DNA from 3 places in the Isoptericola sp. b408 genome. Region 3 is predicted to be linked to each of the others. Evidence: riboswitches for the same ligand, from Rfam matches in the RefSeq annotation. Region 3 holds a riboswitch; each other region holds the start of a gene.
The links. A riboswitch is a leader RNA that binds a small molecule or an ion and turns the genes downstream of it on or off. The one in region 3 is predicted to bind S-adenosylmethionine.
Positions count from the first base shown of each region.

Region 1: it holds a riboswitch for S-adenosylmethionine, as region 3 does, so the genes downstream of both, Q6347_RS01945 (hypothetical protein) here and Q6347_RS02965 (aminotransferase class V-fold PLP-dependent enzyme) in region 3, are expected to answer to the same signal.
Region 2: it holds a riboswitch for S-adenosylmethionine, as region 3 does, so the genes downstream of both, Q6347_RS01590 (methylenetetrahydrofolate reductase) here and Q6347_RS02965 (aminotransferase class V-fold PLP-dependent enzyme) in region 3, are expected to answer to the same signal.

Region 1 is NZ_JAUQYQ010000001.1:404,139-414,142, forward strand. Features, by position in the region: gene Q6347_RS01900 (hypothetical protein) at 1-167, opposite strand, end outside; gene Q6347_RS01905 (class I SAM-dependent methyltransferase) at 256-1,050, opposite strand; gene Q6347_RS01910 (maleylpyruvate isomerase family mycothiol-dependent enzyme) at 1,134-1,769, opposite strand; gene Q6347_RS01915 (Hsp20/alpha crystallin family protein) at 1,951-2,370, opposite strand; gene Q6347_RS01920 (YchJ family protein) at 2,467-2,859, opposite strand; gene Q6347_RS01925 (response regulator transcription factor) at 2,880-3,539, opposite strand; gene Q6347_RS01930 (sensor histidine kinase) at 3,575-4,891, opposite strand; gene Q6347_RS01935 (DUF4352 domain-containing protein) at 5,219-5,968, shown strand; gene Q6347_RS01940 (PepSY domain-containing protein) at 6,003-6,695, opposite strand; SAM riboswitch class IV at 6,774-6,892, shown strand; gene Q6347_RS01945 (hypothetical protein) at 6,961-7,257, shown strand; gene Q6347_RS01950 (nuclease-related domain-containing DEAD/DEAH box helicase) at 7,320-8,990, shown strand; gene Q6347_RS01955 (hypothetical protein) at 9,380-9,646, shown strand; gene Q6347_RS01960 (hypothetical protein) at 9,643-10,004, shown strand, end outside.
Region 2 is NZ_JAUQYQ010000001.1:328,136-338,139, reverse strand. Features, by position in the region: gene Q6347_RS01600 (helix-turn-helix domain-containing protein) at 1-281, opposite strand, end outside; gene Q6347_RS01595 (NADP-dependent oxidoreductase) at 596-1,546, shown strand; SAM riboswitch class I at 1,561-1,668, shown strand; gene Q6347_RS01590 (methylenetetrahydrofolate reductase) at 1,674-2,702, shown strand; gene metE (5-methyltetrahydropteroyltriglutamate--homocysteine S-methyltransferase) at 2,792-5,233, shown strand; gene Q6347_RS01580 (FBP domain-containing protein) at 5,498-5,998, shown strand; gene Q6347_RS01575 (hypothetical protein) at 6,089-6,307, opposite strand; gene Q6347_RS01570 (MOSC domain-containing protein) at 6,370-6,933, opposite strand; gene Q6347_RS01565 (AAA family ATPase) at 6,984-7,595, shown strand; gene Q6347_RS01560 ((deoxy)nucleoside triphosphate pyrophosphohydrolase) at 7,592-8,005, opposite strand; gene Q6347_RS01555 (LuxR C-terminal-related transcriptional regulator) at 8,124-8,357, opposite strand; gene gcvH (glycine cleavage system protein GcvH) at 8,628-8,996, opposite strand; gene gcvT (glycine cleavage system aminomethyltransferase GcvT) at 9,044-10,004, opposite strand, start outside.
Region 3 is NZ_JAUQYQ010000001.1:643,777-653,780, forward strand. Features, by position in the region: gene Q6347_RS02920 (LLM class flavin-dependent oxidoreductase) at 1-654, opposite strand, end outside; gene Q6347_RS02925 (MBL fold metallo-hydrolase) at 700-1,476, opposite strand; gene Q6347_RS02930 (LLM class flavin-dependent oxidoreductase) at 1,516-2,559, opposite strand; gene Q6347_RS02935 (aromatic acid exporter family protein) at 2,657-3,763, shown strand; gene Q6347_RS02940 (RidA family protein) at 3,773-4,177, opposite strand; partial or broken gene Q6347_RS02945 (DUF6226 family protein) at 4,268-4,923, opposite strand; gene Q6347_RS02955 (O-succinylhomoserine sulfhydrylase) at 5,074-6,345, opposite strand; gene Q6347_RS02960 (rhodanese-like domain-containing protein) at 6,342-6,797, opposite strand; SAM riboswitch class IV at 7,094-7,209, shown strand; gene Q6347_RS02965 (aminotransferase class V-fold PLP-dependent enzyme) at 7,241-8,665, shown strand; gene Q6347_RS02970 (amidase) at 8,672-10,004, opposite strand, start outside.

The DNA.
Region 1 (10,004 bases), 240 kb from region 3:
GTGTTCCCCGGTGCCCACGTGGAGGAGGCCTGGTAGGTGCCGTCGGCCTGGAAGACGCCGTCGGACTCGGTGACGACGACGTCGTCGGCGTGCGCCGGGAGGGCCGTCAGCCCGAGGGCGACGAGGCAGGTGGCGGTGACGGCGACGAGGCGTCGGTGGATCGACATGAGGGTTCCTCTCCGGGGCGGGACGCGACGGAACCCACTCTTTGCCGGGTCCCGAGCACTCGCCGACGGGGAGCGGGGTGAAGTCGACTCAGGCTCGCTGGGCCTGCACGAACACCACGGAGTCGCCGAGCAGGGGCATGCGCTCCACGGCGCAGGCGTCCCGGAGACCTGCCTCGGTGAGGAGCTTCTCGATGCCACCGTCGGCGTTGTCCGCGTCGTAGGCGGTGCTGCCGGGGCCGTGGCCGGGCTGGTGCTCGGCACCGCCGTGACCCTGGTGACCGCGGCCGTGGCGGTGGCCGCGTCCGGTGCGGTGGGCGTGCGCGCCGTCGCCGTGCTGCGCGTCCGCAGTCCCGCCGTCGTCCCCGTGGCTCGCGGCATGGTCCCCGGCGAAGTCCGCGATCGTGACCCGCCCGCCGCGCCGCAGGACGCGCAGGATCTCGGCGGCGAGCTGCTGCTTCTCCTCGAGCGGCACGTGGTGCAGCGCGAGCGAGGAGACGACGTGGTCCTGGCTGGCGTCCGGCACCGGCAGGCGGTGCGCGAACCCGCGGATCAGGGTGACCTCGCCGGAGTCGCCGCGGCGCAGCTTGCGGGCCGCGCGGCGCAGGGCGTCGCCGTCGGGGTCCAGGCCGGTCACGACGGCGTCGGGCGCGGCGCGCAGCACCTCGCGGCTGAGGTTGCCGGTGCCGCAGCCGACGTCGAGCACGTGGGCGTCGTCGACCACGCCGGCGATCTCGACGGTGCGCCGGTACATCCGGTGGACGCCCCGGACCCGGGCGACCAGGTCGTACCAGGGCAGGAGCCAGCGCTGGGGCAGGCCGGGCAGGTAGTCGTGGTCGGCCTCCTCCGGGCGGACGTCGTCGCGTCGGTGGACGGGGCGGGGCATCGGACCTCCAGTCGGTGGGCGGGTCCATGGTGCCCGCTCCGGCGCCCGGGGACATCCGGAGGCTCGACGAGGGGCGGCGTCGCCTACCCGAGCCGTGCGGTCAACGTGGGGGCGCCCGCTCCGGACAGCTCGGCGGCGTCCACAGGCCGTCCCGAAGCCGCCAGGAGCAGCGAGATGGCGCTGCCGCGGACGGCGGCGCCCTCGCCGAGGTGGTGGTCGGTATCCACAGGGCGCAGGCACAGCCCGGCGACGCGTTCCCGGCCGCCGCCGAACGTCGCGCCGGTGCGGGTCATGTACTCCAGAGCCGTCGCCACGTGCTCCGGGGGATAGGCGGCCTCGATCCCCAGGGGGCGTCGGACGTCCTCGCCGTGCACGTACGCCTCGACCAGTCGGGTGGCCAGGGGGCCGGGCGGCGTGCTGGTCAGGTCGGTGACGGCGCGGAAGGCCTCCAGGGTCTGCCGCGGGTCGGCAGCCCGGTGCCGCTCGATCCCGGCCTCGTTGGCGCGGTCGAAGTCGCCGCGGGCGGCGAACATCTGACGCACGAACCCCCAGCGGGTCGTCGACGCCGAGTCGACGAGGTGCGCCAGCACGTCGTGCACCGTCCAGCCGGGGCACAGCGACGGCACGTCCCACTGGTCCGCGGAGATCTGCGCGAGGTCGTCGGCGAGCCGGCGCCGTTCCTCGTGCACGGCCGTCCAGAGGGTGTTGCGGTCGCTCATGCCCTGCTCCTTCGGTCGGGTCGGCCACAGGCGTGGGGATGCCTGTGCGGGTCCGACCGGGACGGCTCCGCGAACTCATCGGTGCAGGCCGCGGCCCGCTCGCCGCGGACATGACGACGGCGCCCGACCGGGTGGTCGGGCGCCGTCATCAGGTTGCGTCGCCCCGGTGCAGGGCGGGCGGTCAGGCCGCGGTCGTTACCTCGATGCGTCGCGGCGTCGTGCCGGCGAAAACGCCGGCCACGGTCACCGTCAGCACACCGGCGTCGTAGGACGCGGTGACCGCCTCGGCCTCGACGGCCTTCGGCAGCGTGACGACGCGGCGGAAGGCGCCGAAGCGCACCTCCGAGACGCGGCGGCCCTCGGACTCCTCGCTGCGCGGGTCCTTGCGCTCGCCGCGCACGACGAGCTTGCGGCCCTCGATCTCGACGGTGACGTCCTCGGCCGGGTCGATCCCGGGCAGGTCGAGGCGGGCGACGAGGTCCTCGCCGTCGCGGTAGACGTCCGCGGCGGGCTTGGCGTCCGGCGTGGTGGTCGGGCGGGTGGTCCGCAGGTCGCCGAACAGGGCGTCGGTCAGCGGGGTGCGGGTCAGGGTGACAGTCATGGGGGGCTCCTCTCGTGGGTGGTTCCGAGAGGTACAACTTGAGTCACCCCGACTCAATTTCCGGGTTCGCCGTGGGCGGACGACGGGCGGGACGCGTCAGGGACGGACGTCACCGTCCACGTACCGCCACGCCCCGTCCTCGCGCACGAACCGGCTGAGCTCGTGCAGCCGGCCGCGGGTGGCGTCGTCGTCCCGGAACATGGCGACGAACTCGACCGTGCCGGCGTCGTCGAACGGTCCGCCGGCGTCCGTGGCGAGGATGTCGAGGCGGCGCCAGCGGCGCCCCGGGACGAGGTCGAGCTCCGCCGGGCGGGTGCTCGGGTGCCAGGTCGCGCCCAGGTAGGCGGTGTCCTCGACGGCGAACGCGCTGTAGCGCGAGCGCATCAGGGCCTCGGCGGTCGGTGCGGGGCGTTCGCCGCGGTGCAGCGGGCCGCAGCACTCGCCATAGGGCAGGCCGGACAGGCAGGGGCAGCGGGTCGCGTCGTCCACGGGTCCATGGTGGCGCACGGTCAGGCCGCGCGGTCCACGAGCAGCGCCAGCCGCACGCGGTTGACCCCCAGCTTCTGGCACGCGTTGCCGAGGTGTGTCTTGACCGTCGCGGCGCCGAGGTAGAGGCGGCCGGCGATCTCGGCGTTGGTCAGCCCCTCGGCGACGCCGTGGGCGATCTCCCGCTCGCGGTCGGTGAGCCGGGCGAGGGCCGCGCGGGCCTCCTCCCGGCCGCGCGCCGTCGGGGTCGCCGCCACCTGGTCCATCACGACCCGTGCCGCGCGCGGGGAGAGGGCACCCTCCCCGGCGGCGACGGCCTCGACGGCGGCGACCAGCTCGTCGGGGCCGGAGTCCTTGGCGAGGAACCCCGCGGCACCGGCGTGCACGGCGTCCAGGATGGCCGACTCGGTGTCGAACGACGTCATCGCGACGACGCCGGGCGGATCGGGCAGGGCGGCGACGGCGGCGGTGGCGCGGACGCCGTCCGTCCGGGCCATGCGCAGGTCCATCAGCACCACGTCGGGGTGGTGGGCCTGGACGCCGGTGACGACCTCGTCACCGTCCGCGGCCTCGGCGACGACGTCCAGTCCCCGCGCGGTCAGGATCTGCCGGAGGAACTGCCGCACCATCGTGTCGTCGTCGACGACCATCACCCGTGTCACGAGGGCGACGTTACTGCTCACCTGCGACAGCGGTCGTCGGTCGGCAGCGCTCGCGGTCAGTGCGCAGGGCCGGGCGACCAGGGCAGGTGCGCCCGGACGAGGAACGACCCGTCGTCCTGGCGGCCGGCGTCGAAGGTGCCCCCGAGCGCCTCGCACCGCTCGCGCATCCCGCGCAGCCCGGACCCGCCGCCCGGCACCTGGGTGTCGCCGGCCGTCGCCGGGTTGCGCACGGTGACGTCCACGCCGGCGCCCGGCCGGGCCCGGACGTTGACCGCGACCCGCGTGCCGGGCGCGTGCTTCGCCGCGTTGGTCAGCGACTCCTGCACCACGCGGTAGACGCTGCGGGTCAGGGTCGGCGGTGCGGCGTCGCCGTCGCTCACGAACACCGTGGCGACCAGGTCCACCCCGCGCGAGCCCGCCCCGTCGAGCAGGTCCGCCAGGTCGTTCAGCGTCCAGTCGCGTCCGGCGTAGTCCTCGGCGCCCTCGCGCAGCGAGGTGATGAGCGTGCGCATCTCCTCCAGCGCCCGGTGGGCCGAGCTCCGCATCGACCGGGCGGCGTCCCCTGTCTGGGCGTCGCCGGAGGACACCTCGAGGGCGGAGGCCTGCAGCGACATCAACGACAGCTGGTGCGCCACCGTGTCGTGCATCTCGCGAGCGATGAGGTCGCGCTCCTCCTGGCGGGAGAGCTCGGTGCGCAACGACTCCGACTGCTGCTCCAGGGTGTCGGCGCGCCGGGACTCGGCGGTCGCCGCCGAACGGGCGGCGTCCGCGTCGGCGTCTGCCCGGGTGGCGACGCGGCGCAGCATCCCGACGCCGACGGCGAGCCCGATGGCGAGCACTCCCAGGATCACGTAGCCGAGCGGGGTCATGTACGCGACGGCGCCGCCGGCGTCCGGGGCCGTGGAGAAGATGACGTTCTCGCCCTCGCGAGACCCGTCACGCCAGAACGCCGAGACCAGCGCGAGTGCCGTCGCCCCGGTGCAGATCAGGCTGCGCCGCAGGTCGGTGCGTGCCACCACCCACGGCAGCGCGAGCAGCGGGGCCACCGCACCGAGCGGGCTCACGATCCCGACCGCGGCGGTGGCGAGGCAGACCGCGACCGGATACGCGGCTCTCCACCACACGGCCGCCGCCACGCCGGACGCGACGACGATCCACAGGAGGAACAGGGCGCTCTGCGTGGTCGCGGCCACGGCGGGTGAGTCCATGGCTGCACCGGTCACGGCGCAGAACCAGGTGACGGTGACGGCGCCGATCGAACCCCAGGTGCTCCAGGGCCGACGACGGCGTCCGGGCTGCCAGGGGGCGGCGACCGTCGTCGGGTACGAGGCGACGGCGTACGGACCGTGCTGCTGGTACGGATGCGGCGCCACGCCGGGGTACGGGGCCGGGGACGGCGGCACGGAGTACGGGCCGGGAGGCGCGGCGGCGTACGGGTCGCCGGGGCCTCCGGAGCCGTGTTCGCCGAAGGACCCGGATGCCGGCCCGTGGGTCGGTTCGGCGGGACTCGACGACGGCGGGTACATGCTCGGCAGCGTACGGCCCGCCACCGACGCCGGGCGTCACCCGATCGGGTCGGCCGGGAGGCCCGAGGGTCCCCCGATGGGGTCGCCGGGTCCGACCGCCCGGGGGATCCGTGCGGGGACCGTCCGGACCGAGGATCGATCTCGTTCGATCACCGGCCCGACGAAGGAGCGATCATGTCCGACCAGCAGCAGCACCCCGAGTGGTCCCCGCAGCCTGCGCAGCAGCCCGTCCCTCCGCAGCAGTCCCCCGCGCAGCCCGGGGCGGACGCGCCCCGGAAGAGCTGGTTCGCCCGTCACAAGGTCCTGACGGGCCTCGGCGTGCTGGTCGGCCTCGCGATCGTCGGCAGTGCCGTCAGTGGTGGCGGTGAGGAGGATCCGGCGGTTGCCGGCACGACGGCCGAGGTTTCCTCCGAGGACAGCGGCACCCAGGAGGACGCCCCCGCGGAGGACCAGGAGACGACGGACGGTGTTGACGACGCCGCGGGCGACGAGTCGGGTGCCGAGGAGCAGGCCGACGCGGACGCGAAGCCGGCGGGAATCGGGGACCCGGTCCGGGACGGCAAGTTCGAGTTCACGGTGACCGAGCTCGAGCGCGGCGTCGAGAAGATCGGCAACGAGTACCTGAACACCGAGGCCCAGGGGAAGTTCGTGCTCGTCCACATGTCGGTGGAGAACATCGGCGACGAGGCGCAGTACTTCGACGGCAGCTCGCAGAAGCTCGTCGACACCGAGGGCCGCACCCACTCGGCGGACTCCGAGGCGGCGATCTACCTCGACGACTCGAACAGCTTCCTCAACGAGATCAACCCCGGCAACACCGTGGACGGCATCGTCGTCTTCGACATGCCAAAGGACGCCAAGCCCGCGACGTTGGAGCTCCACGACTCGGCCTTCTCCGGCGGTGTCGAGGTCTCGGTGAAGTGACGCCGGCCGTGGTGGCCACTGGCGATGACGGCCCTCAGTCGTCACGCCAGACGGCGCCGGTGGTGACGTCGACGCGGTAGTCCACGTCGTCGTCGCCCAGGCGCACGGACACCTTCCACAGAGCGGTGCCGTCGTCCTCCTCGAGCTCGGCCTCGTCCAGGATGCCGCCGGACGCCTCGACGACGCGCACGATCGCCTGGCTGAGGCTGACCCGTGCGCTGCCGAGGGCCGCGCGGTCGTCGTCGTCGAGATCGTCGCGCTTCGTGTCCGTCGGAGCGACGCCGGTGGTGTCCGCCTCCGCCTTCACCTTCAGCCGATCGTCGCCCTGGGCGAGCTCCAGCTTCCACTCCGCGCCGTCCCCGTTGCCCTCGACCGCGAAGGCGCCCGCTCCGAAGCTCGTCTCCATCGCGGCGATCGTCTGCAAAGCGCGCTCGGTACGGGGGTCGAACGTCGGGCGCTCGGGTTCGGTGGGCGTGGGGGTGCCCGACGGCGTCGGGGACGGTTCCGCTGACGGCTCGGGCGACGGGGTGCTCGGTGTGGGGGAGGCCGCCGACGTGGTCGGTGTGGATGCCGCGGGTGCGGCGTCGTCCGGTGCGGGTGCCTGTACGGAGGAGCAGGCCGCGAGGGTGAGAGCGGCCGCGAGGGTGAGAGCGGCCGCGACGGCGACCGCGGTGGCGGGTACCGGCCGTCGGGCTGCCGGGGTGCGGGGCGCAGGGCTGGGCGGCATGCGGGCCATTGTGGCGAAGACTCGCCGGAGCGGGACAGGGTTGCGGTCCGCCTGGGATGTCCGGTACACATCGGTGCAGGTCAACGAGTGATCGGCGACACGTCCTCCGCGTGCCGGTCCGGCAACCGCGCTCCTCGCGCACGGTGCCCCAGGAGGAAGACCGGCCCCGCGCTGATCGGTGTGGGGAAGTGCGGGGTCGTCGATGGCCTCCGGGGCACAGGTGTGTCTCGGGCCATCGGCCGGCTCCTGGGACGAAGGAGGAGCGATGCATCCCGAGCTCGACGAGCGGATCCTGGCCCGGCTGCCGTGGCTGATCCACGACAAGCACCGCGGCAGCTACCACCTGATGATGCTGGGCTGCGCGGTCCGTGACCTGGACGGCCGCGGGCTGCGCTCGGTGGACCGGCACCGCCTGACGTCGTGGCGCTCCGGCCTGCGGGAGCTGAACGCCGTCGTCCAGTACGACCCGAAGACACCCGACGGGTTCTCTCTGGTCCCCCGCCTGGAAGGCGACGGTGACCTGACGCGCCCACCGATGCGCGGCGAGGGTGAAATCAGGTGACTCGGCGAACCAGTCCTTGGCCGGTGCGTGACCGGGGGCGTCCCGTCGGGTACGAAAGGGACATGCCGCGCACCTACCCCCCGACACCCGACTTCCCGGACGACGGCGGCGCGGAACGGGCGGTCTGGGAGGCGCTCCGCGAGCAGCTCCCGGACGAGGCCGTCGTCTGCCACGGGGTGCACCTGCAGGAGGGCGACCAGGAGTACGAGATCGACCTGCTCGTCGCCTGGCCCGGTGTCGGGGTCGCGGCGATCGAGGTCAAGGGCGGGCACATCGAGCGTGCCGACGGCGCCTGGTACCAGGGCAGCGGGCCGGCACGGCACCGCATCGACCCGGTCGCGCAGGTCCAGGGCTCCCGGCACGCTCTGCAGGCGCTGCTGCAGGAGCGGGGCGAGCTCGCCTCGAGGGCGCGCACGGCGCACCTCGTGGCGTTCCCGCACCGGTACGTCTCCGGCGGGTGGGACTCCCTCGACCTGCCGCGGGACATGCTGATCGGGCGGGACGACCTCGAGCGGTCCGGTGGGGTCGCCGAGCACGTCAAGCACGCCGTCGAGCGTCATGGGCAGGGGTACGAGCCGCTGGACCACGCGGCGGTGGACGGCCTGGTCGACCTCATCGCGGGCGGGTTCCCCAGCCAGTCGGAGCACCTGACCCGTGCTGTGGAGCACGAGACACGGCTGGAGCAGATGACCCGCGACCAGGTGCGCATCCTCGACGCGCTGTCGCAGGTGCGGCGCATGCGGGTGCTCGGGGGCGCGGGCTCCGGCAAGACCTACCTGGCGCTGGAGCAGGCCCGACGGCGGACCCGCGCGGGTGAGCGGGTGGCGCTGCTCTGCTACTCCCGCGGCCTGGGGCGGTACTTCCAGCGGATCACCGCGATGTGGCCGCGTCGCGAGCGGCCTGCGTACGTCGGGCTGTTCCACGACCTGCCGGTGTCCTGGGGCGCCGCCGGTGGGCGCGACGACGACCCGGACTACTGGGAGCGGCACCTGCCGCTCGAGCTGGGGCGGCTCGCCGGCGAGCGCGCGCCGGAGGAGCTGTTCGACGCCGTCGTCGTCGACGAGGCGCAGGACTTCGGCGACCTGTGGTGGCCCTCGCTGCTGCGTTGCCTGCGGGACGCCGAGTGCGGCGGCGTGTACGCGTTCCTCGACGACGCCCAGCGGGTCTTCCCGCGGGACGGGCGGGTGCCGCTGGAGCTGACGCCCGTGACGCTGGACGAGAACCTGCGGTCCACGAAGCAGATCGCGCAGGTCTTCGGATCGCTGTCCCCGGCCGTCGTGAAGCCGCGCGGGCTCGACGGGCCCCCGGTGCGGCTCGTCGACGTGCCGGCCGACGAGGCGCTGGACGCTGCCGACGACGCCGTCGAGGCGCTGCTCGACGAGGGGTGGGATCCCGGTGACGTCGTGCTGCTCGCGACGGGGCGGCGTCATCCCGAGCAGGTCAACGAGGTGGAGCTCGGCGGGCACGCCGCCTACTGGGACGCGTTCTTCGCGCAGCAGGACGTGTTCTACGGGCACGTGCTCGGCTTCAAGGGGCTCGAGCGGCCCGTGGTCGTGCTGGCGGTCAACGGCATCCGCGACGTCGAGCGGGCCCGGAAGATGCTCTACACCGGGCTGTCGAGGGCGCGGACGCTGCTCGTCGTGGTCGGGGACCGGTCGTGGATCGAGGAGATCGGCGGGGAGGCCGTGCGCAAGCGGCTGGAGAAGGCGGAGGCATGGCTACCGGCGGTGTGACAACCCGTCATTCGTCAGTTGCCGGGTGAAATTATGCGACACCTCCTTGGTCTTGATTGGCGGATTTCTGGGAGATCCGCGACCCGCGAAGAGGCTTTTCGAGAGTGGTCGTTCATGTGTGGTCTCACCATGTATGCCCATTTGTCTACACTTGAACACCTCGGCTTTCTCGGATCGTCAGTGCGCGCCGGCGGCGGGTCAGAGGCTGCAACTGATTCATATCCTGTGGTTTCGGGTTCGACCGGATCGAGATCCGCCGCGACCCGCTCGCTGTGGAGGAGCACGTGAGTTCTGACTATCTGCCGACGGCGCCGGATCCGCTCACGACGGCGAGGACACCGGCGCCTTCTCCGCCGAGGCTCGGCGCCATCGCGGCGGCGTCGTGCGCCGTGCTGAGCATCGTCGCCGGCGTCGCCGCGACGACGGTCGTGACCTCGGGCGCGGTCGTCGTCCTCACGAGCACCGGCTACGTCCTCGGCGCCATCGTCTGCACGATCCTGTGGAGCGTCCAACGAGCGAAGGAGCAGTCGGCACGTCGACACCCGGACTTCCGGCCCCGCCCCCTCTGGTCGCAGGTCGCCGTCGTCGGGATGCTCGTCGGTCTGGCGGCGGGAGCGTTCAGTGCGTTCCTGCTGGCCACGGAGCTGGCGAAGTGACCGGCCGTCCCGGCCGCGCGCGTGGCCTCGCCGGACTGGTGGCGGCCGTCATCGCGCTGTCCGTCGTGGGAACGGTCCCAGCCGGCGCCGCCGACCTCAGCGACCGGGGCGCGGACGCCTTCGCCGAGCTCGCGGCGTGCGTGGCGAGGACGGACACCCTGGTCGCCTCCGTCGTCGTCGACGAGTCCGCGAGCCTGAGGACGACCGACCCGGAGGACCAGCGGGTGGGCGCGGTCCTCGTGGCCGTCGACACCCTGGAGACGCTCGAGGCAGCGGGGGCCGAGGTCGTCACCGAGCTCGCCGTCTTCGGGACGGAGTACACGCAGGTCGTCGGATGGGGATCACCGTCGGGGGCGCA
Region 2 (10,004 bases), 320 kb from region 3:
TGTTTCATCAGGGTCGGACGGCTGACGCCGAGAAGACTGGCCGCAACAGACGTGCTTACCTCTTCGGGCCAAGAACTAACCGATACCGACCCTCCTGCAGCGATCTGCTGGAGCACCTTGGCCAGGAATCGCGTGAAGTCTTGCGACAGGTGGACATCATCGGGAAGCGTGACCTGGGCCTTGGCGTGCGCCAGGGACTCCTCGACGCGCTCCAGTAGTTGCCCGGCTTCAACGCGCTGCTGCTCGTCCGCGAACAAGTTCTCGCGCAGGTCGGCAGACATGGGCGGTTCCTCCGGAGCCAGGTTTGGAAGCTGACACTTAGGAGCGTAACACTGTTTCACTTATAAGTGGTGTCGCGCTGATCACGATTCACCTGCCATGGCTACGGGCGCGGCGTCCGCGCTCGTCAGTCGCCGTAGCCGCGGCGGTTGTCGCGCGCTGGCACAGGCGCCGACCGGGGTCCCGATCACCTCGCCAGCGTGGCCAGTGGCGCCTTGCGGTGATGTCGACCGGGACGCCTGGCAGGTCGCGTCGCCTGAGCGAACCACGTGAGAGGCTCGACGGACCGGCAGGTCCACAGCCCCAGGAGGTACCCGTGCGCGCGATCGTGTTCACCGAGCTCGGCGGACCCGAGGTCCTGCACCTCGCCGACGTCCCGGCACCGGAACCGGCCGCCGGCCAGGTCCGCGTGCGGGTCGAGGCCGCTGCCGTCAACGGCTGGGACCTCAAGACCCGCGCCGCCCGGATCCCCGGTGTTCCCCTGCCGGAGTTCCCCGCCGTGCCGGGGCTGGAGGTCGCGGGTGTCGTGGACGCCGTCGGCGACGACGTGACGGGCGTGCGGCCCGGTGACCGGGTCGTCGGGTTCGCCGACACCGGCGGGTACGCCGAGCTGGCCCTGACCTCGACGTTCGCGCTCGTCCCGAGCGGCCTCGACCCCACCCGCGCCGTCACGCTGCCCGTCTCGGCGGAGACGGCGCACCGGGTGCTGCGCGTGCTCGGGGTGGCCGACGGCGAGACCCTGCTCGTGCACGGCGCGTCCGGGTCGGTGGGCGAGCTCGCCGTGCAGCTCGCCCGGCGCCGGGGAACGACGGTGATCGGCACCGCCTCGCCGGCGAACCAGGACCGGGTCGCGGCGCTCGGCGCCACGCCGACGACCTACGGGCCGGGCCTCGTCGAGCGGGTGCGGGACCTCGCGCCGTCGGGCGTCGACGCGGTCCTGGACACCACCGGCGCGGGCGTCCTGCCCGACTCGATCACGCTGCGCGGCGGGACGGAGCGCATCGTCACCATCGCGGACCCGGCGGCCGCCGACCTGGCGATCACCTTCAGCTCCGGGGCCCGGCGCGACCCCGACGAGCTGGCCGACGACGTGACCTCCCTCGCGCGGGGCGAGCTCACCACGACGCTCGGCGAGGTCCTGCGGCTCGACGACGCGGCACGCGCCCACGCGCTGGTCGAGGGCGGCCGCGGCGGCGGCAAGGTCGTGCTCACCCCTCATCCGTCTCATCATGCGACATCGCTTGTCCGCGGGCTGAGCAGCGCGTAGGGTCGGACCCCGACAAGCCATCCAGAGCGGCCGAGAGTCCTGGCTCGACGACGCCGCAGCAACCCGTTCTCCGACGGAAGCCTCCCGAGGACGAAGGTGCTCAACACCAGGCCCGATGGAGTGACGCATGGTCGCCGAGGCATCCCCGCATCTCCCCGCGTTGTCGCGCCCGGAGCCGTCCCGCCAGACGGTGAGCTTCGAGCTCATGCCGCCGCGGCGACCCGACGCCGCCCCGAAGTTCTGGGAGACCGCCCGTCGGCTCGTCGCCGCGCGCCCGGACTTCGTGTCGGTGACCTACGGCGCGGGCGGCGGGGACCGGGACACCGCCCGCGACGTCGTCTCCCGACTCCTCGCCGGCACGCCCGTGCTGCCGATCGCGCACCTGACCTGCGTCGGCGCCTCGCGGGAGAACGTCTCGGAGGTCGTCGACGAGTTCCTCGAGGCCGGGGTGCGATCCTTCCTCGCGCTGCGCGGCGACCCGCCGCGGGACCAGCCCGACTGGCGACCGCCCGCCGGCGGCGTCCACTCGGCCGTCGAGCTCGTGCACCTGCTGCGGGAGGTCGAGGCCCGGCGGTGCGCCACCGACCCGGCTGCCGCCGTCCGCGGCGCCGCCCGCCCGCTGACGATCGCCGTGGCCGCGTTCCCCGACGGCAACGTCCAGGCCGGCACGACCCGTGCCCAGGAGGTCCGGCGCCTGCTGGAGAAGCAGCAGGCCGGCGCGTCCTTCGCCGTCACCCAGTTCTTCTACGAGGCCGAGACCTACACCGACTTCGTCGCCGAGGCCCGCGCGGCCGGCGTGACGATCCCGATCCTCGCCGGGCTGCTGCCCACGACCGAGCCGCGCCGGCTCCGTCGCGTCGAGGAGCTCACCGGCGTCCGTGCGCCCCAGCACCTGCTGGACGCGCTGGACTCCCGGCCGGACCCGGAGGCGCAGTACGCCTACGGGACCGCGTACGGCACCGAGCTCGCCCAGCGGGTGCTCGACGCCGGCGCGCCCGGTCTACACGTGTACACGTTCAACAAGCACCGTCCCGCTCTGGACCTGCTCGAGGGTGTCCACCTCGGCGGTCCGGCGTCCGTCCCCGTCGACGACGCCGACCTGGCCGGCAGGCCGTGGGTACCGAGCATCCCGACCCCCGCACCGGCCGCGCTCTGAGGGGACGGACCGCTGCCCGGGACGCACCCGCGTCCCGGGGAGTCCCGTCGTCCCGACCACGCGTCCCGGAGCCCGCGAAAGGACTGCTCATGACCGTTCCGACCACCACCCCGTTCCCCGGCGGCACCATCCTCGGCTACCCCCGGATCGGCCGCCGCCGTGAGCTCAAGCGCGCCGTCGAGGCGTACTGGGCCGGCCGCACGGACGCCGTCGACCTCGAGGTCGCGGCCGGCACCCTGCGCCGCGAGACCGTGCAGCGGCTCGTCGCGCTCGGTCTCGACCCCGAGGACGGCTCCGTCCCGGGTTCGTTCTCGTACTACGACCAGGTGCTCGACGTCGTCGCCCTGCTCGGCGCCGTCCCGGCCCGGTTCCGGGACCTCCTGGACGCCGACGACGGCTCCCTCGACCTCGACGGCTACTTCACCGTCGCCCGCGGACGCGGCGAGGACGCCCCGCTGGAGATGACCAAGTGGTTCGACACGAACTACCACTACCTGGTCCCCGAGATCAGCGAGACGACACCGATCTCCTTCGCCGACCACCGCGTCGTGCGCGAGTACGCCGAGGCGAGGGAGGCCGGGGTCACCACGCGGCCGGTGCTCGTGGGACCCGTGACCTTCCTGGCGCTGTCGAAGGCGGCCGACGACGCGGGCGACGGGTTCCACCCGCTCGACCGGCTCGACGACGTCGTCGCGGCGTACGCCGAGCTGCTGCGGGCCCTCGCCGCCGTCGGCGTCCCGTGGGTGCAGCTCGACGAGCCCGTGCTGGTGACGGACTCGGTGGACGCCGACCCGGAGCGGGTCGACGCCGCGATCGCCCGGGCCTACCGGGAGCTGGCGACCGGTCTGGCACCCGCGTCGGCGGACGACGCGCTGGACACCGTGCCCGAGCGACCGCGCCTCCTCGTGGCCGCGCCGTTCGGCGGGCTGGCCGCCCCGGGCGCCGACGGCCGGCCGGCCCGGGACGGGCTCGCGCTGCTGGCCGGGACGGACGTCGACGCCATCGCGATCGACCTGGTCCAGGGTGCGGTGCCGAGGGGCTCCGCTCCCGACGGCTCGGTCCCGGGCCTGGGCACGAAGACGCTGGTGGCCGGTGTCGTCGACGGGCACAACGTCTGGCGCACCGACCTCGCTGCGCGACGGGGCACGCTCGAGGCGTTGCGCGGGCTCGGCGCCCGGTCGTTGGCCGTCGGCACGTCGACGTCCCTGCTGCACGTGCCGCACGACGTCGACGACGAGACCTGGTCCGGCCCGTCCGCCGAGCGGGCCGGGCGGACCGAGGCGCTGCGCCGCTGGCTGGCGTTCGCCGACCAGAAGGTCGGCGAGGTGACGACCCTCGCCCGGGCCCTGACCGACGGGCCGGACGCGGTGCGCGCCGAGCTCGAGGAGGCGAGCGCCGCGCTGGCCGACCGGGCCGCCGCGACCGGCGTCGTCGTCCCCGCCGTCCGGGAGCGGCTCGCCGCGCTGTCCGCGACGGACTTCGCGCGGGGTGATCACGCGGGACGCGTCGCCGCCCAGCGCGAGAGCCTCGACCTGCCGCCGCTGCCGACGACGACGATCGGTTCGTTCCCGCAGACGGCCGAGATCCGCCGCACGCGGTCGGCGTGGGCGAAGGGCGAGCTGGCCGACGACGCGTACCGCGCCGCGATGCGGGACGAGATCGCCCGGGTGATCGCGCTCCAGGAGGACATCGGCCTGGACGTGCTGGTGCACGGTGAGCCGGAGCGCAACGACATGGTCCAGTACTTCGCCGAGCTGCTGGACGGGTTCGCGACGACGGACCTCGGCTGGGTGCAGTCGTACGGGTCGCGGTGCGTGCGCCCGCCGATCCTGTGGGGCGACGTCACGCGGCCCGCCCCGATGACGGTGGAGTGGACCCGCTACGCCCAGTCGCTCACCGCGCGCCCGGTCAAGGGCATGCTCACCGGACCGGTGACGATCCTGGCCTGGTCGTTCGTCCGCGACGACCAGCCGCTCGGCGACACCGCCCGCCAGGTGGCGCTCGCCCTGCGCGACGAGGTGACCGACCTCGAGGCCGCGGGCACCGCCGTCGTCCAGGTGGACGAGCCGGCGCTGCGCGAGCTGCTGCCGTTGCGGCGGGCCGACCAGCCGGCCTACCTCGACTGGTCGGTGGGGGCGTTCCGTCTGGCGACGGCGGGTGCCGCGTCGTCGACCCAGGTGCACACGCACCTGTGCTACTCGGAGTTCGGCGAGATCATCGGCGCGATCGACGGGCTCGACGCCGACGTGACCTCGATCGAGGCGGCCCGGTCGCGGATGGAGGTCGTCCCCGAGCTGCACGAGGCCGGGTACGCGCGCGGGGTCGGCCCCGGCGTCTACGACATCCACTCCCCGCGGGTGCCGTCGACCGCCGAGGTCACCGAGCTGCTGGGGCTGGCGACGTCGGCGATCGACCCGGGCCTGGTCTGGGTGAACCCGGACTGCGGCCTCAAGACCCGCGGGTACGCGGAGGTGGAGCCGTCGCTGCGGCACCTCGTGGAAGCCGCGCGGACGGTGCGGGCCGGCCTCTGACCGCACCGGGGTTCCGCCGGACGGTCGCACGGTCGAATGACCTGGACCCGGCCGGGATGCTGTGCGAGCATCGGTCCCGGCCCGCCGACCGGTGGGCCGGGACCGGAGTCGAGGAGCGAGTGATGCGGCGCGTCACGGGGAGCGGGGTGGCCGTGCAGGCCTGCTCGGCCGACGCCGCCCACCGGGTCCCTCGCCGCTGACCGCCCGGCCGGCGTGAGGGCCCGGCGTCAGCCTGCCCACTCCCCCGCCGACCGAAGGCACCCCATGACTCCCCTCACCGAGCAGCAGCTCCGTGCTGCCCTCGTCAACGCCACCCGCAGCGAACGCCAACGCATGCTCCCCCCGGACCTCGACGCCCAGCGGTGGGACCGCCTCGAGTTCCTCGGCTGGCGCGACCGCAAGCAGCCCCTGGCCGCCTATGTCGTGGCCGAGATCGACGGCGCGCCGACCGGCATCATCCTGCGCGCCCCCGAGACCAGCGCGCGGCGCTCGGCGATGTGCGCCTGGTGCGAGCACGCCGGCGACCCCGGCGACGTCGCTCTGTTCGTCGCCCGCCGGGGCGGGGCGTCCGGACGGAAGGGCAACACCATCGGCACGCTGATCTGCACGGACTTCCGGTGCTCACGCAACGCGCGGCGTCGGCCGACCCTGGCCGAGGCGGGGTCCGACGACGACGCGGCCCGCGCCGCCGTCGTCGAGCGGCGCGTCGCGGGCCTCGGCTCGCGCGTGACCGCGTTCGTCGAGCAGGTCCGCAGCACCGCCTGACCCGCTCACGGCTGTGGGCATGAGATCCGCAGTCCCGGACCGCTCCGGTCTGCAGATCTCATGCCCACAGCCGAGGTGGTGCGCTCCTGTTCAGCGCTCGCTGCCGCCGATCATCGGCAGGCCGAACGCCAGCCCGACCGCGACGATCCCACCGGTGAAGACGAACGGGGCGAGCGAGGGGTCGGCCGTGGCGCCGACGCCGATGAGGACGAGCCCCGCGACGAACAGCACGAAGGACACGATGACGCGCCCGAGCATCGCCCCGGGGGCGTCGTTCTGCGGGGCTCGGTTGACCTGGAAGTCGCTCATGGGACCAGCCTAGCCCGCCGGGCGTCCCCGGCATCGGCGGCCGGTCCAGGTCGACGACGGCGTCACGGCAGCCGCGGGCGCCGTACCGCCTCGCCGGCGCGAGCCGGGTCGAGCTCCACCGGGCTGACCAGCACGGCGGGTCCCCGGTGCAGCACACCGTCCGTGACCGGCATGCACCGCACTCCCCCACGTCCCCGCATCGCGGCGTGCACCCCGGGGGCCAGCATGCGGTCCATCCAGGCGCAGGGGTGGGCCGGCCGGCCGCCGCGCAGCGTCACGGCCGAGCGGCGGGAGCGGATCTCGAACTCCTGCCCGATCAGCGGTGCCAGCTCGGCGCCGCGCAGCACCACGTTGCGCCGGGTCAGCAACGGGTCGAGCGGGCCCGTGCCGAGCTCGCGAGCGATCTCCTCGAGGGCCTCGGCCGCGAACACCGTCACCGCGGCGTCCATGTGGGCGGCCTTGCCGAAGAACCGGTCGCCCACGATCCCCCGACCCGCCACGACCTCGGCCTCGTCGCGGTCCGTCGTCGGGACGTCCGCCGCACCCTCGCGGGGACGCCCGAAGTAGGCGTGCTGGGAAGACACGAGCAGGTGCTCGATCACGACCGGGTAGTCGTACGCCGTCATGCCCCGAGTCTGGCAGCATCCGGGCGACGGGACCCCGCTAACCTGGCGGGATGCCCGCCGACACGCCGCCCGCCCTCCCCCGCCGCGTCCTCGTGGCCGGGACCTCGGGCGCCGGGAAGTCGACCCTGGCGGGTCGGATCTCGACGCTGCTCGGCATCACGCACACCGAGCTCGACGGGCTCTACCACGGCCCGGGATGGACGCCGCGACCCGCGTTCGTCACCGACGTCGAGCGCCTGGTCGCCGGGGAGTCCTGGGTGACGGAGTGGCAGTACCGCGCGGTGCGACCGCTGCTCCTCGAACGGGCGGAGCTGCTGGTGTGGCTCGACGTGCCGGTCCGCGTCCGGATGCGGCGCGTGGTCACCCGGACCGTGCGGCGTCGGGTCCGCGGGACCGAGCTGTGGAACGGCAACCACGAACCACCGCTGCGCACGTTCGTCAGCGACCCGGACCACATCGTGCGCTGGGCCTGGCGCACGCGTCACGGGTTCCGGGGACTCGCGTCGCACGTGGCGGAGGTCGCACCGCACCTGACGGTGGTCCGGCTGCGGAGCCAGGACGACGTCGAGCGCTGGCTGGCCGAGCTCGCGGGACGGGTCGGCCGTCCGGTCCCGCCGCCGCGTCGCGACGCCGACCGACGACCCGGAGGCGAGCAGCGCTAGGCGATCCGCCCGGCGAGCTCCTCGACGATCCGGACGTCGCCGTCGAGCCAGTCGACCTCCCACAGCGAGCCGGCGTCCAACCAGCGCAGCTCGTCGTGCTCGATCAGGGGCCGCGGGAAGCCGGTGGCCACCGACGCGAGCCAGAGCCGCAGGACGTGCCGGTCCGTGATGATCCAACCGCCGTCGTCCGGCCCCACGACCTCGTCGCCGAGCTCCACGCGCACCCCGAGCTCCTCGTGCAGCTCGCGGTGCAGGGCGTCGACCGGGTGCTCCCCCGGCTCGGCCTTGCCCCCGGGGAACTCCCAGCGTCCCGCGATGGCCGCGGGACGGGTCCGGCGTGCCGCGAGCAGCCGGGTGGGCCGGTCGAAGGCATCGACGATCGCAGCGGCCACGACGAGTCGACGAGTCATGGCGCGAGTGTGTCACCCGCGGCGACGACGACGCCGTCGCGGAGGTCACATTCCGTCGACGTGCCCGCCCTGCCCACGACATCCCCCGATAGGGGGCAGGGCGTCCGGTGCCGACGCCTCAGCTGGACCGGATGCCCGCCCGGCGGGCCCAGGCCACCGCGTCGGCCCGCGTCGAGACGCCGAGCTTGCGGTAGACGCTGCGCACCTGAGACTTCACGGTGTTGCGCGTGACGAACAGCTTGCTGGCGATCTGCTCCAGCGTGACGTCCTCGGACAGGTTCGACAGCACGACCTGCTCACGACGCGTCAGGGTCGGCTTGAGCGTCGGCCGCTCGAGTTGAATGGCACTCATCGTTCCGCTCCTCCACGACGGCCGCCGATCGCTGACGATCGACCTGGGGATCTGCCGTCATGGATGTGAGAGGGGAACGGAAGACGATCATGACGCGGATCACGGCGAAGAAGTCTGCGCGGACGCCGTCATCGGGCACCGTCACGGCGTCACGGGCGGGAGCGCGGTCACGTCGTCGCAGGTCACCACGTCCTCGAGGCCGGGTGCCGCGGGCAGGTGTCCGATCATCACGATTTGGTCACAGCGCCCCCGGCCCCGGTCCGGAGCACCTCAGCCTGCGTGCTGCGCGTACTCCTCGGCGCTGAGCAGCTGGCCCTCGCCCGACACCTCGATCTTGAACAGCCAGCCCGCGCCGAACGGCTCGGTGTTGACCAGTGCCGGGTCGTCGACGGCGGTCTCGTTGACCTCGACGACCTTCCCGGACACGGGCGTGTAGAGCTCGGAGACGGACTTGGTGGACTCGATCTCGCCGACGACGCTGCCGGCCTCGATCTCGGCGCCCACCTCGGGCAGCTCGAGGTACACGACGTCTCCGAGCGCCTCGACGGCGTAGGAGGTCACGCCCACGGTCGCCGGGGTGCCGTCGTCGATCCACTCGTGCTCGACGGAGTAGCGCAGGTTGCTGGGGTAGTCGGCCATGCTGGGTCTCCTCGGTGGGTGGCTGGTTCTCGGACCGCGCGGCGGGGTCAGCCGCGACGGTAGAACGGCATCGCGGTGACGACGAACGGTTCGGCGCGTCCGCGCACGTCGACGGCGAGCTCGGTCCCCTCGGCGGCGACCTCCGGGCGCACGTACGCCATCGCGATCGGGTGGCCGAGCGTGGGCGACGGCACGCCGGAGGTCACGGTCCCCACCTGCTCGCCGACCTCGCCGTCGTCGGTGGTGCGCACGACGGCGTACCCGGACCGGGCCGGGCGGCGTCCGGTGCCGCGCAGGCCGACCAGGACGCGCTCCGGGTCGGCCTCGCTGCGGGCGGCGAGCGCGTCGCGCCCGACGAACTCCAGCGGCGTGCCGTCCTCGGAGGTCTTGTCGAGCTTGACGATACGGCCCGCGCCGGCGTCGTACGGCGTCGTGGTCGTGTCGAGCTCGTTCCCGTACAGCGGCATGCCGGCCTCGAGGCGCAGCGAGTCGCGGGCCGCGAGCCCGGCCGGCACCAGGCCGTAGGGCTCGCCGGCGGCGAGCAGGGCACGCCACAGCGCCACCGCGTGCGGGGCGTCGACCCAGATCTCGAACCCGTCCTCGCCCGTGTACCCGGTGCGGGCGACGAGCATGCTCTCCTCGCCGAACCGCATGCCGAGGCAGGCGTAGTAGCGCAGGTCGTCCAGCGACGTCCCGCCGGAGATCTCGGCGTCCTCGGTGAGGACCTCTCGGAGGATCTCCTCGGCGCGCGGACCCTGCACGGCGATCAGGGCGAGACCCGCGGAGATGTCCCGCACGGCGACGTCGAAGCCGGCAGCGCGCTCCAGCAGGGCCACGAGCACGGTGTCCGCGTTCGCCGCGTTGGGCACGGCGAAGTACTCGTCGGTACCGTTGTGGTAGACGATCAGGTCGTCCAGCACTCCCCCGTCGTCGGCACAGATCATGGTGTAGCGCGCCCTCATCGGCCGCAGGGCGGAGAAGTTGCCGACCAGTGCGTGGTCGAGGAAG
Region 3 (10,004 bases):
CGCCCCGGTCGCGACGACGAGGGTCGCGTGCACGTCCGGGAGCTCACGCCCGACGGCGGACGCGCCCTCCCGCGCCGTGGCGACGGCGTCGCGCACGTCGTCCGGGGTCAACGCGTTGGCCAGGGTCAGGCCGTCGGCCAGCTCGCCGGTCAGCGCCAGCGTGCGCGGGCCGACCCCGCCCGTCCACAGGGGCACCGGCGTCGTCGGCGGCCACTCCAGGCGGACGGCGTCCAGGTGCACGTAGCGGCCCGACGTCGTGACCTCCTCGCCGTCCAGCAGCGCGCGCAGGGTCGTGACGTGCTCGCGCAGCAGCGTCAGGGGTGAGTCGACGCGCACCCCGGACTGCGCCATCCAGGACTGCACCCCGTGCCCGACGGCGGGGACGAACCGGCCCGGGAACGTCCGTGCCAGCGTGGCGATCTCCATCGCGGTGATCGCGGTGCTGCGCAGCGGGACCGGCAGGAGGCCGATCCCGACCCGGATCCGGTCGGTCCACGCCAGGGCCGCGGACGCCGAGGCCAGGCCGCTCTGCTTGAAGCAGTCCTCCCACACCCACAGGTCGTCCAGCCCCGCGTCCTCGGCCGCGGTGGCCACGGTGCGCAGCGTCTCCGGGGCGTGCGTGGGGACGTGGGCGATGCCGAGACGGACGGTCATGCCGCCATCATGCCGTCGTCGGGGCCCGCGCGCCCCGGTGCGCCGTCAGCTCCCGTGCCGCAGGTAGGCGAGCTGAGCCGCCACCGACTGCCGGGCGGCCGGCAGCACCGACGGGTCGACGTCGGCGTAGACGTGGGCCACGACGTCGTCCACGCCGGCGTCGGGGCCCAGGGCGGCCAGGGCCGCGCGCACCTGGTCGAGGCGCTCGAGGCGGTGCGCCCGGTAGGCGCGGACGGTGTCACCGAGGTCGGCGATCTCCGGCCCGTGCGCGGGGACCCCGAGCCGGCCGTCCCCGACCCGCTCCAGCAGGTCGAGGGAGGCGAGGTAGTCCTGCAACGAGCCGTCGGGCTCGGCGATGACGGTCGTGCCGCGCCCCAGGACGGTGTCGCCGGTGAGCACCACGGGGTCCTCGCCCGGTGCCGTGACCGTGAAGGACACCGAGTCCGCCGTGTGCCCCGGGGTGGCGAGCACGTCGATGCGCAGCCCGGCGGCCTCGACGACCTCGCCGTCGGCGAGCGGTTCGCCGCCGTGGCAGTGCCGCCGGTCGGCGGCCCGCACCGGGGCTCCCGTCCGCGTCCGCAGCCCGGCCGATCCGGCCGTGTGGTCGGCGTGGCGGTGCGTGATCAGCACGAGGTCCACGGGCCCGGCGGCCGCGAGGGCGTCGAGGTGCGCGGCGTCGTCCGGCCCCGGGTCCACCACGACGCACGAGGACGCACCGGGGGCGCGCAGCACGACCGACCGGGTCCCGTCGAGCGTCATCGGGCCGGGGTTGTCGGCGCGCAGCACGCCGACCGACGGGGTGAGGGGGCGCAGGTCGGGCACGGTCCTTGCTCCTTCGGTCGTCGCGGTGATCCTCGCACGTCAGCCGGCGAGCAGCTCCAGCGTCTGCACCCGGCCGGGGGTCGCGTCCAGCGGTTCGGAGGCGTAGCTGCCGGCCACCGGGACGATCATCACCTCGTCGACCCCGTGCCGCGCCGCCAGGCGGGCGACCTCGGCCCGGGCCTCGTCCGGCGTGCCGACGAGCCAGCGCGACCGCATGTCCTCGACCATCTGCTCGCCGAGGCCGTCCAGCGGGGCGGTCAGCGCCTCCTCGACCGTCTCGGCGGTGCCCATCGGCCGACCGGTGCGCAGCCGGGCCATCGCCCGGAGCTGCGGCAGCGCGCGCTCGCGGGCCTCCTCGACCGTCGGGGCGACGACGGCGTTCAGGGTGAGGAAGGTCCGCGGTCGCGGCTGGGTCTCGCTGGGGCGGTACCCGTCGCGGTAGAGCGCGAGTACCTGGTCGATCCCGGCACCGGAGAAGTGGTTCGCGAACACGTACGGCAGCCCGAGCTCCGCGGCCAGACGCGCCGAGTAGTCCGAGGAGCCGAGCAGCCACAGCGTGGGCGTCGTCGTCGCGGCGGGCGTGGCGTTGACGTCGTAGGTCTGGCCGTCCGTGAGCCGCAACCGGGCGCCGTCGGGCTCCATGAGGGCCAGGATGTTGCGCAGGTGCTCCGGGAACCGGTCGACGTCCGACGTCGGCCCGGAGGATCGCAGCAGGGCGGTCACGACGGGGTCGCTGCCCGGGGCACGCCCGATCCCGAGGTCGATGCGGCCGGGGGCGAGCGCCTCGAGCGCGGCGAACTGCTCGGCGACGACGAGCGGGGCGTGGTTCGGCAGCATCACACCGCCGGACCCGACGCGGATGCGTTCGGTGCGTGCGGCCGCGGCAGCGATCATCACCGGCGGTGTGGAGGCCGCGACGGCGGGCATGTTGTGGTGCTCGGCGAACCAGTAGCGGGTCAGGCCCAGTGCGTCGGCCCGGCGGACCAGCGTCATCGAGGACTCGAGCGCCTGCGCGCTCGACTGCCCGGTGCGCACGGGGACGAGGTCGAGGACCGAGAGGGAGGGGGCGGGGACGTCGTTCATCGCCCGGGACAACCCACCGCCCCGACCTGCGTATTCCGGCGAGCGGATGCGCTCCTGACGTTCTGTGGCGAGGATCGCTCGGGACGAGAGGGGTCCGATGGTCGAGAAGCGGGTCGCCGGGGTCGCCCAGGCGATGTACTGGGCATGGCTGCGCCATCCACGCTGGTCCATCGCGGCGCGCGGCGCGCTCGCGGCCGGGGTGGCGTGGGTCGTGGGGATCTACGTGCCGCACCCGCTGGGGGACTTCCCCTACTACGCGCCGCTCGGTGCCATCATCGCGACGACGAGCACGCTGGTGCGGTCCGTCAAGGACTCCTATCGCGTCACCGTCGCCGTCCTGCTCGGTGCCGGGATCGCCCGCTTGGCCCAAGAGTTCCTCCCGGTCGGCCCGTTCTCGATCGCGCTGGTCATCGGCGTCGCGCTGCTGTGCGCCGGGTGGAAGTTCTTCGGCGACCAGGGGAGCTGGGTGGCGAACTCCGCCCTGTTCGTGCTCATCCTCGGCAACGCCGACGCGCTGTCGTTCGTGGGCTCGTTCGCGGGACTGGTGGCTCTCGGCGCCCTGGTGGGGATCGGGCTGAACCTGCTGCTGCCGCCCTTGCCGCTGACCCCCACGGAGAACGCGCTGGACGGGTTGAGCGCGCTGCTCGCCGGGCAGGTCGAGGACCTGGCGGAGTCGCTGGAGGAGTCCAGCGACGTGGACGCCGAGGACTGGGAACGCCGGCGCGTCGCGATCCAGCCGGTGCTCGAGGAGACCCGGGTGTCGGTGCGGGAGAGCCGTGATGCCGCGAAGGCCGGGCGCCACCCTCGGGTCCGCCGGTATCGGCGGTGGACCGAGGGGCAGGACGCCCGGGCCCAGGAGCTGGAGACGGTCGCGGCGTCCGTCGACGTCGTCGTGACGCTGCTGGTGGACACGGCCGAACCGGTGCGCCTGCCCGAGGACCTGTGCGAACCGCTCGTCGGAGTGCTGCGCTCACTCGCCGGGGTGCTCCGCGCCGACGCCTGGGGAGAGGACCGCGACCAGCTCGTCGACGCGCTGCGCGAGCAGGTCCGCGACTTCCGCCGGGGTGTGGTCGAGCGCTCCAGCGACCCCGGCGAGGGGCTCGTGGTGGGCTCGGTCGCGGTCGCCCTGCGCCGTGCGGCCGACGCGTTCGCGAGCACCCGCCCGGACGCCGAGGAGGAGATGGTCCGGGGCGAGACGGAATGACGTCCGTCGTCATCCGTGTGCGACGGCGACCGCCTCGACCTCGCAGAGCTGGTCCGGGTAGCCGAGCACCGTGACGCCCAGCAGGGTGCTGGGCACGTCGTGGTCGCCGAACGCCGCCCGGACGACGTCCCAGACCGCCACCAGGTCGGACCGGTCGGTGGAGGCCACGAGCACCCGCGTGCTGACGACGTCCTCGATGCCGGCGCCGGCGTCGGCGAGCGCCTGACGGAGGTTCGCCACGACCTGGTGCGCCTGTGCCACCGGGTCCCCGGGCGCGACGGTCCGGCCGTCGGCGTCCAGCGGGCAGGCGCCGGCCAGATGGACCAGCCGGGTGCCGGCCGGCACGACGGAGGCGTAGGCGTAGTCGACCTCCGCGGTGAGCACGTCCGAGCGGACGAGCCGGACCCGGCTCACGAGGCCACCGCCGTCGGACCCGTCAGCACGATCAGGTCCTCGCCGTCGACGGAGGTGGCGGTGCGGGTCGTGAGGCTCACGGCCGGGAGTCTACGGCGCGGTGTCGCCGTCCCGACGAGTCCAGGGCTGCCAGCGGCCGTCCGGCAGTGCGCGGAGGCGGCGGCGCGAGCGGCGGACCTCCGCGAGGGGGAGGCGACGCCGCTCCCGGCCTCCCCGGTGCCCGACGGCGTGCCCGATCCAGACGTCCCGGGCGCCCGGCCAGGTGCGGCGCACCCGCTCGTGCAGCGAGCCCGCCGCGACGCCGAGCACCAGCTCCTCGAGGTCGTCGGCGCCGTCCTCGATGGCCTCGTCGCAGGCGTCGCAGGCGCAGCCGGGAAACGTCTCGAGGTGCTCCAGCCCGGCGAGCACGAACACCCCCGGCAGGTCGCTCCAGACGATCGTCAGAGGAGCGCCGTCGTCGTGAGCAGGGCGGAGGTGGACGCTGCGCTGCGGTTCGTCGACCGCCCGGGCGTCCGGGGCGGGGGTGTCGTCAACGGTGACCTCGACGTCGTAAGTCGCCGTCAGGTGCTCGACCAAGGCGTCGGCGACCGTGTGCAGCGGGCGAAGCGCTCGGGGTGGGCGCAGACGGAGTAGGTGTCCTCCGGCGGTCCGGCCCGGTCGGTCCACCGCGCGCCATAGGGGATCGGTGCCCCGGCATCGTCGCGGAACACCACGGCCGGCAGCGCGGGGCGGACGTAGGTGGACACGCCCCGACCCTAGCGAGCCCTCCTCCCGTCCCACCTGGCATTTCTCGCTCCGCTTCCGCCGCGACCATGCCCTCGCGACGGTCGAACAGGTCTTCCCGGCCCGTCCCGGTGCCGGTCCGGGCCGCAAAGGCATGCTCGGCGGTGCGGGGGTCAGGCCTGCAGCGCCTGGGCGACGTCGTCGACGATATCCAGCGGGTCCTCGAGCCCGACGGACAGCCGCACCGTGGTCTCGTGGATACCGACGGCCGCGCGGCCCTCGGCACCGAGCCGCCGGTGCGTCGTCGTGGCCGGGTGCGTCACCAGGGACTTGGCGTCCCCGAGGTTGTTCGAGATGTCGACGATCTGCAGCGCGTCCAGGAAACGGAACGTCCGCTGCTTCGCCTGCTCCGGGGTGGCGTCGTCGGGCACCGCGAGGTCGAACGTGACCACGGTGCCGCCCCCGGTCTGCTGGGCCTTCGCCAGCTCGTGCTGCGGGTGGGAGGCCAGGAACGGGTAGCGCACGCCGGTGACGCCGTCGGCGGACTCGAGGTACTCGGCGAGCTGCAGCGCGCTCGCGTTCTGCGCGCGCACCCGCACGTCGAGGGTCTCCAGCCCCTTGAGCAGCACCCAGGCGTTGAACGGGCTGAGCGACGGCCCCGTGTGCCGCAGGAACGTCTCGACCGGTCCGGACAGGAACTCCCGGGGGCCGAGGATGGCCCCGCCGAGCACCCGGCCCTGGCCGTCGACGTGCTTGGTCGCCGAGTAGACGACGATGTCGGCGCCCAGCTCGAGCGGCCGTTGCAGGACCGGGGTGGCGAACACGTTGTCGACCACGACGACGGCACCCGCGGCGTGGGCGAGCTCGCACACGCGCCGCACGTCGACGAGCTCCTGCATGGGGTTCGACGGTGTCTCGAAGAAGACGACGTCGGCGGGGGTGGCCAGGGCCTCCTCCCACTGCGACGTCACGTGCCCGTCGACCAGGTCGACCTGCACGTCCCACTTGGCGAGGATCTCGTCGTAGATGACGTTCGTGGAGCCGAACAGGGCACGGGCCGAGACGATCCGCGACCCGCTGCGCACCAGGGCGGCCAGCGTGGTGAACACCGCGGACATCCCGGTGGCGGTGGCGTAGCAGGCCTCGGCCCCCTCGATGAGGCGCAGGCGTTCCTCGAAGGTGCGCACCGTCGGGTTGCCGTACCGGGAGTACACGAACCGGGAGTGGTCGCCGGCGAACGCTGCCTCGGCGTCGGCGGCGGAGTCGTAGGTGTAGCCCTGGGTGAGGAACATCGCCTCGGACGTCTCGGAGAAGTCCGAGCGGCGGTGGCCGCCGCGGACCGCGAGGGTGGCGGGACGTGCGGTCGGGGGCAGGGGCGCGTGGCCGGCGCCGCCGTACGGCTCGGGGTTCGGGCCGGGACCGGTGGGGATCTCGGTGCGGGTCACCGGGTCGGCTCGGCGTAGGCGGTGTGCGGCAGCTCGCGGACCTTCCACCCGGCCTGGTCGCGGGCGCCGAACGGGCCCACCGGCCCCTCGAAACCCTCGAGCACGTTGTAGGCGGGGCCGTAGCCCGCCGACGTCGCCAGGCGGGCGGCGCCGATGGAGCGCTGCCCGGAGCGGCACAGGAACACCACGGGCTGGTCGGTGGGCACGCCGGCGGCCTCGAGCTCGGCGAGGAATCCCGGATTGGGTCGGCCGTCGCCGGTGACCCACTGCGTGAAGACGGTGGCCTTGTCCAGCGAGGCGACGTCGGGCACCCCGATCGTGCGCCACTCGCCTTCGGTGCGGACGTCGACCAGGACGGCGCCGGGTTCGGCGGCGAGCAGGTCCCACGCCTGCTGCGGGGTCAGGTCGCCGGCGTAGCCCTGCGCGGGTCGGGGTTCGATCGGTGCGGTCACGGCACTCCTCCCATCGGTCGTGGCGGTAGCACCCGCGCCCGGTCCCGGGCTCGCTCGTCGCGGTCGACGACGGCGGCCGGTCCCGCGGGGTTGCTGCGGCGTCGACGTGCCACGTCACTCGGCCGCTCGGGATGGTCCCTGCGATCGTACGCGACGGCGTCCATGAAGCGGGACGTCGGTCTCGCTTGGTGGACGCCACACCGCGCCCCGGGCCTGCTCGACCGCGAGACGACCACATCGCGAGACCATCTGACCATCTGTTGACACCCCGGCGTCGATCCGTGAACCTGGCACCAGGTCAAGAGCGCCAGCGCCAAGCCCCGGCTCGCTGGCCGGCAACCCTCCCCTCGCGGCGGGGTGCCCCGGGTGACGACCAGGCACGGCGCCGACCGGCGTCGGGCAAGCGCGGGGAGACGGCTCCCCGGGACACCGAGGAGGACGCCATGACCACGATCGCCGAGAGCCCCGCCTGTCCGCAGGCCGACCGGGTCGACGTGCTGACGCCGGTGCTGCCCGTCCTCGGGCACGACACCCCCGCCCCGCTGGTCGACGGACGGCGAGTGCCGTACGCCAACCTCGACGTCGCCGCCTCGGCGCCCGCGCTGCAGGCCGTGGGCGACCGCGTCACCCGCACCCTGCCGCTCTACGCCTCCGTGCACCGCGGTGCCGGTTACCTCTCCCAGGTCTCCACCACGCTGTACGAGTCCGCCCGCGCCACCATCGGCGAGTTCGTCGGTGCCCGCCCGGACGACCTCACCCTGCTGGTGCGCCACACCACCGACGCGCTCAACCTGCTGGCCGGGTGCGTCCCCGCTGCCGACGGGAGCCCGGGCCGGGTGCTCGTCCTCGACGTCGAGCACCACGCGAACCTCCTGCCGTGGCAGCGCGCGACCGACGCCACGGTCCTCACCGGTCGCGGCACGGTCGCCGCCACGCTGGCGGCGGTCCGGGACGAGCTCGCCGCCGGGGCGTCCGCGGGGCGCGGTTACGCCCTGCTGGCCGTCACCGGGGCCTCCAACGTCACCGGCGAGACGTTGCCGGTCGCCGACGTCGTCGCCGCCGCGCACGGCGCCGGCGCCCGGGTGGTGCTGGACGGCGCCCAGCTCGTGCCGCACCGCCGCTTCTCGCTGGCGCAGACCGGGGTCGACTACGTCGCCTTCTCCGGCCACAAGGCCTACGCGCCGTTCGGTGCCGGCGCCCTGGTCGGCCGCCGCGACTGGCTGGACGCCGGCACGCCCTACCTCGCCGGCGGCGGCGCGGTGCGCAGCGTGCGCGTGGACGGGACGGACTGGCACGACGGCCCGGCCCGCCACGAGGCCGGCTCGCCGAACGTGCTCGGTGCGGTGGCGCTCGCCGCCGCCTGCGAGACGCTCGCCGCCGTCGACACCGTGGCCCTGCGCGAGCACGAGGACGCGCTGCGGGCCCGGCTGGTCGACGGGCTGGAGGCGATCGACGGCGTCGAGGTCATCCGGCTGTGGCCCGACGCCCCCGACACGGTCGGCGTCGTGACGTTCACGGTGTCCGGCTACGAGCCGGGTCACGTCGCCGCCTACCTGTCCGCCGAGCACGGCATCGGCGTGCGGGACGGTCGCTTCTGCGCGCACCCGTTGCTCACCCGGCTCGGGTACCGCGCCGGGGCCGTCCGCGCGTCCGTCGGCGCCGGCACGGCGGGCGAGGAGGTCGAGCGGCTCGTGGCCGCCGTGGCCGCGCTCGTCGCCGACGGGCCGCGGGCCGACTACGCCGTCGTCGACGGGTTGTGGGTCGTCGTGGACGACCCGCGTCCGGTGCCCGAGGGGTCCGGGCTGGACGGCCTGCTCGCCACGGCCGGCCCCGGCGGTGACGAGGCGTTCGCCTGCGTCCCCGACTGACCGGCCTCACCAGACGGGCGGGTGCCTCTCCGGCCAGCGCAGCACGTCCTCGAGCTGGGCGGCGAGCGCCAGCAGCGTGACCTCGCCGCCGGGACGGCCGATGATCTGCACCCCCATGGGCAGCCCTTCCGCCGTCCAGTGCGTCGGCACGGTGATCGCGGGCAGCCCGGCCACGTTGAGCCACGACGTGAACGGCGTGTACTGGCACTGCTGGGCGAAGTTGTGGTCCGGGTCGGCGGCGTCGAACCAGCCGATCGGCCGCGGCGTCATCGCCAGGGCGGGAGTGACGACGGCGTCCAGGTCGCCCATCCCGGCGATGAGGGTCCGCTCGAACCGGGTCAGCGTCGCCAGGGCCTCGGCGAGCTCGCGGGCCGGCACCTGCCGGCCGCGGCGGATCAGCCATGCCGTCAGCGGCTCGAGCTGGTCCAGCACCGCGTCGTCGTCGATCGGTACCGCCGACGCGCCGCCCATCCACAGGCTGCGGAAGGCGTCGCCGTACTCCGGGACCGGGTCCCAGGTGTGCTCCTCGACGCCGTGCCCGAGACCCGCCAGCGCCCGGACGCCCGCGTCGAGGGCCGCCCGTGCCTCCGGCGCCACGGTGACGTCGTAGTAGTCGTCCCAGGCGTTCCAGGTGGTGACCCCCACCCGGAACCGGTCGCCGTCGTCGTCCCGCCCGGGGACCTCGCCGCGCAGCGCGGCCGCGAGGTATGACCCCGCGTGCGCGGCCGGGGTGCGCAGCGTGAACCGGTGGTCGACGTGGCCGTCCGGGGTGCGGCGCAGCATCCCCTCGAGCAGCAGCGCCGTGTCCGCCGTCGTCCGGGCGATCGGTCCGTTGACCACGAGGCCGCCGAGGGCCTCGATCCCGGACCCCGCGGGCAGCAGGCCGCGCGAGGGTTTGAGACCCACGACGCCGCAGGCGGCGGCCGGGATCCGCACGGACCCCCCGCCGTCGGACCCCGGGGCGAAGGGCAGCAGGCCCGCGGCCACCGCGACCGCCGCCCCGCCGCTGGAGCCGCCGGCGCCGCGCGCGAGGTCCCACGGGTTGCGTGCCACCGGCCCCGCCAGCGGCTCGGTGTAGGCGGGAAACCCCAGCTCGGGCGTCGCGGTCTTGCCCAGGCTGACGATCCCGGCGGCGTCGAGGTCCAGGACCACGTCGTCGGACTCCTCGGGCACGAAGCCCTCCATGGCGCGCGTGCCGAAGCCGGTCGGCACTCCCGCCCGGTTCCACAGGTCCTTGTCGGCGGTCGGCATCCCCCACAGGGGCCCCGACGGCGGACCCAGCTGCGTCGCGCGCTCCCGAGCCCTCTCGGGGGTGACGCGGGCGAACGCGCCCAGCTCG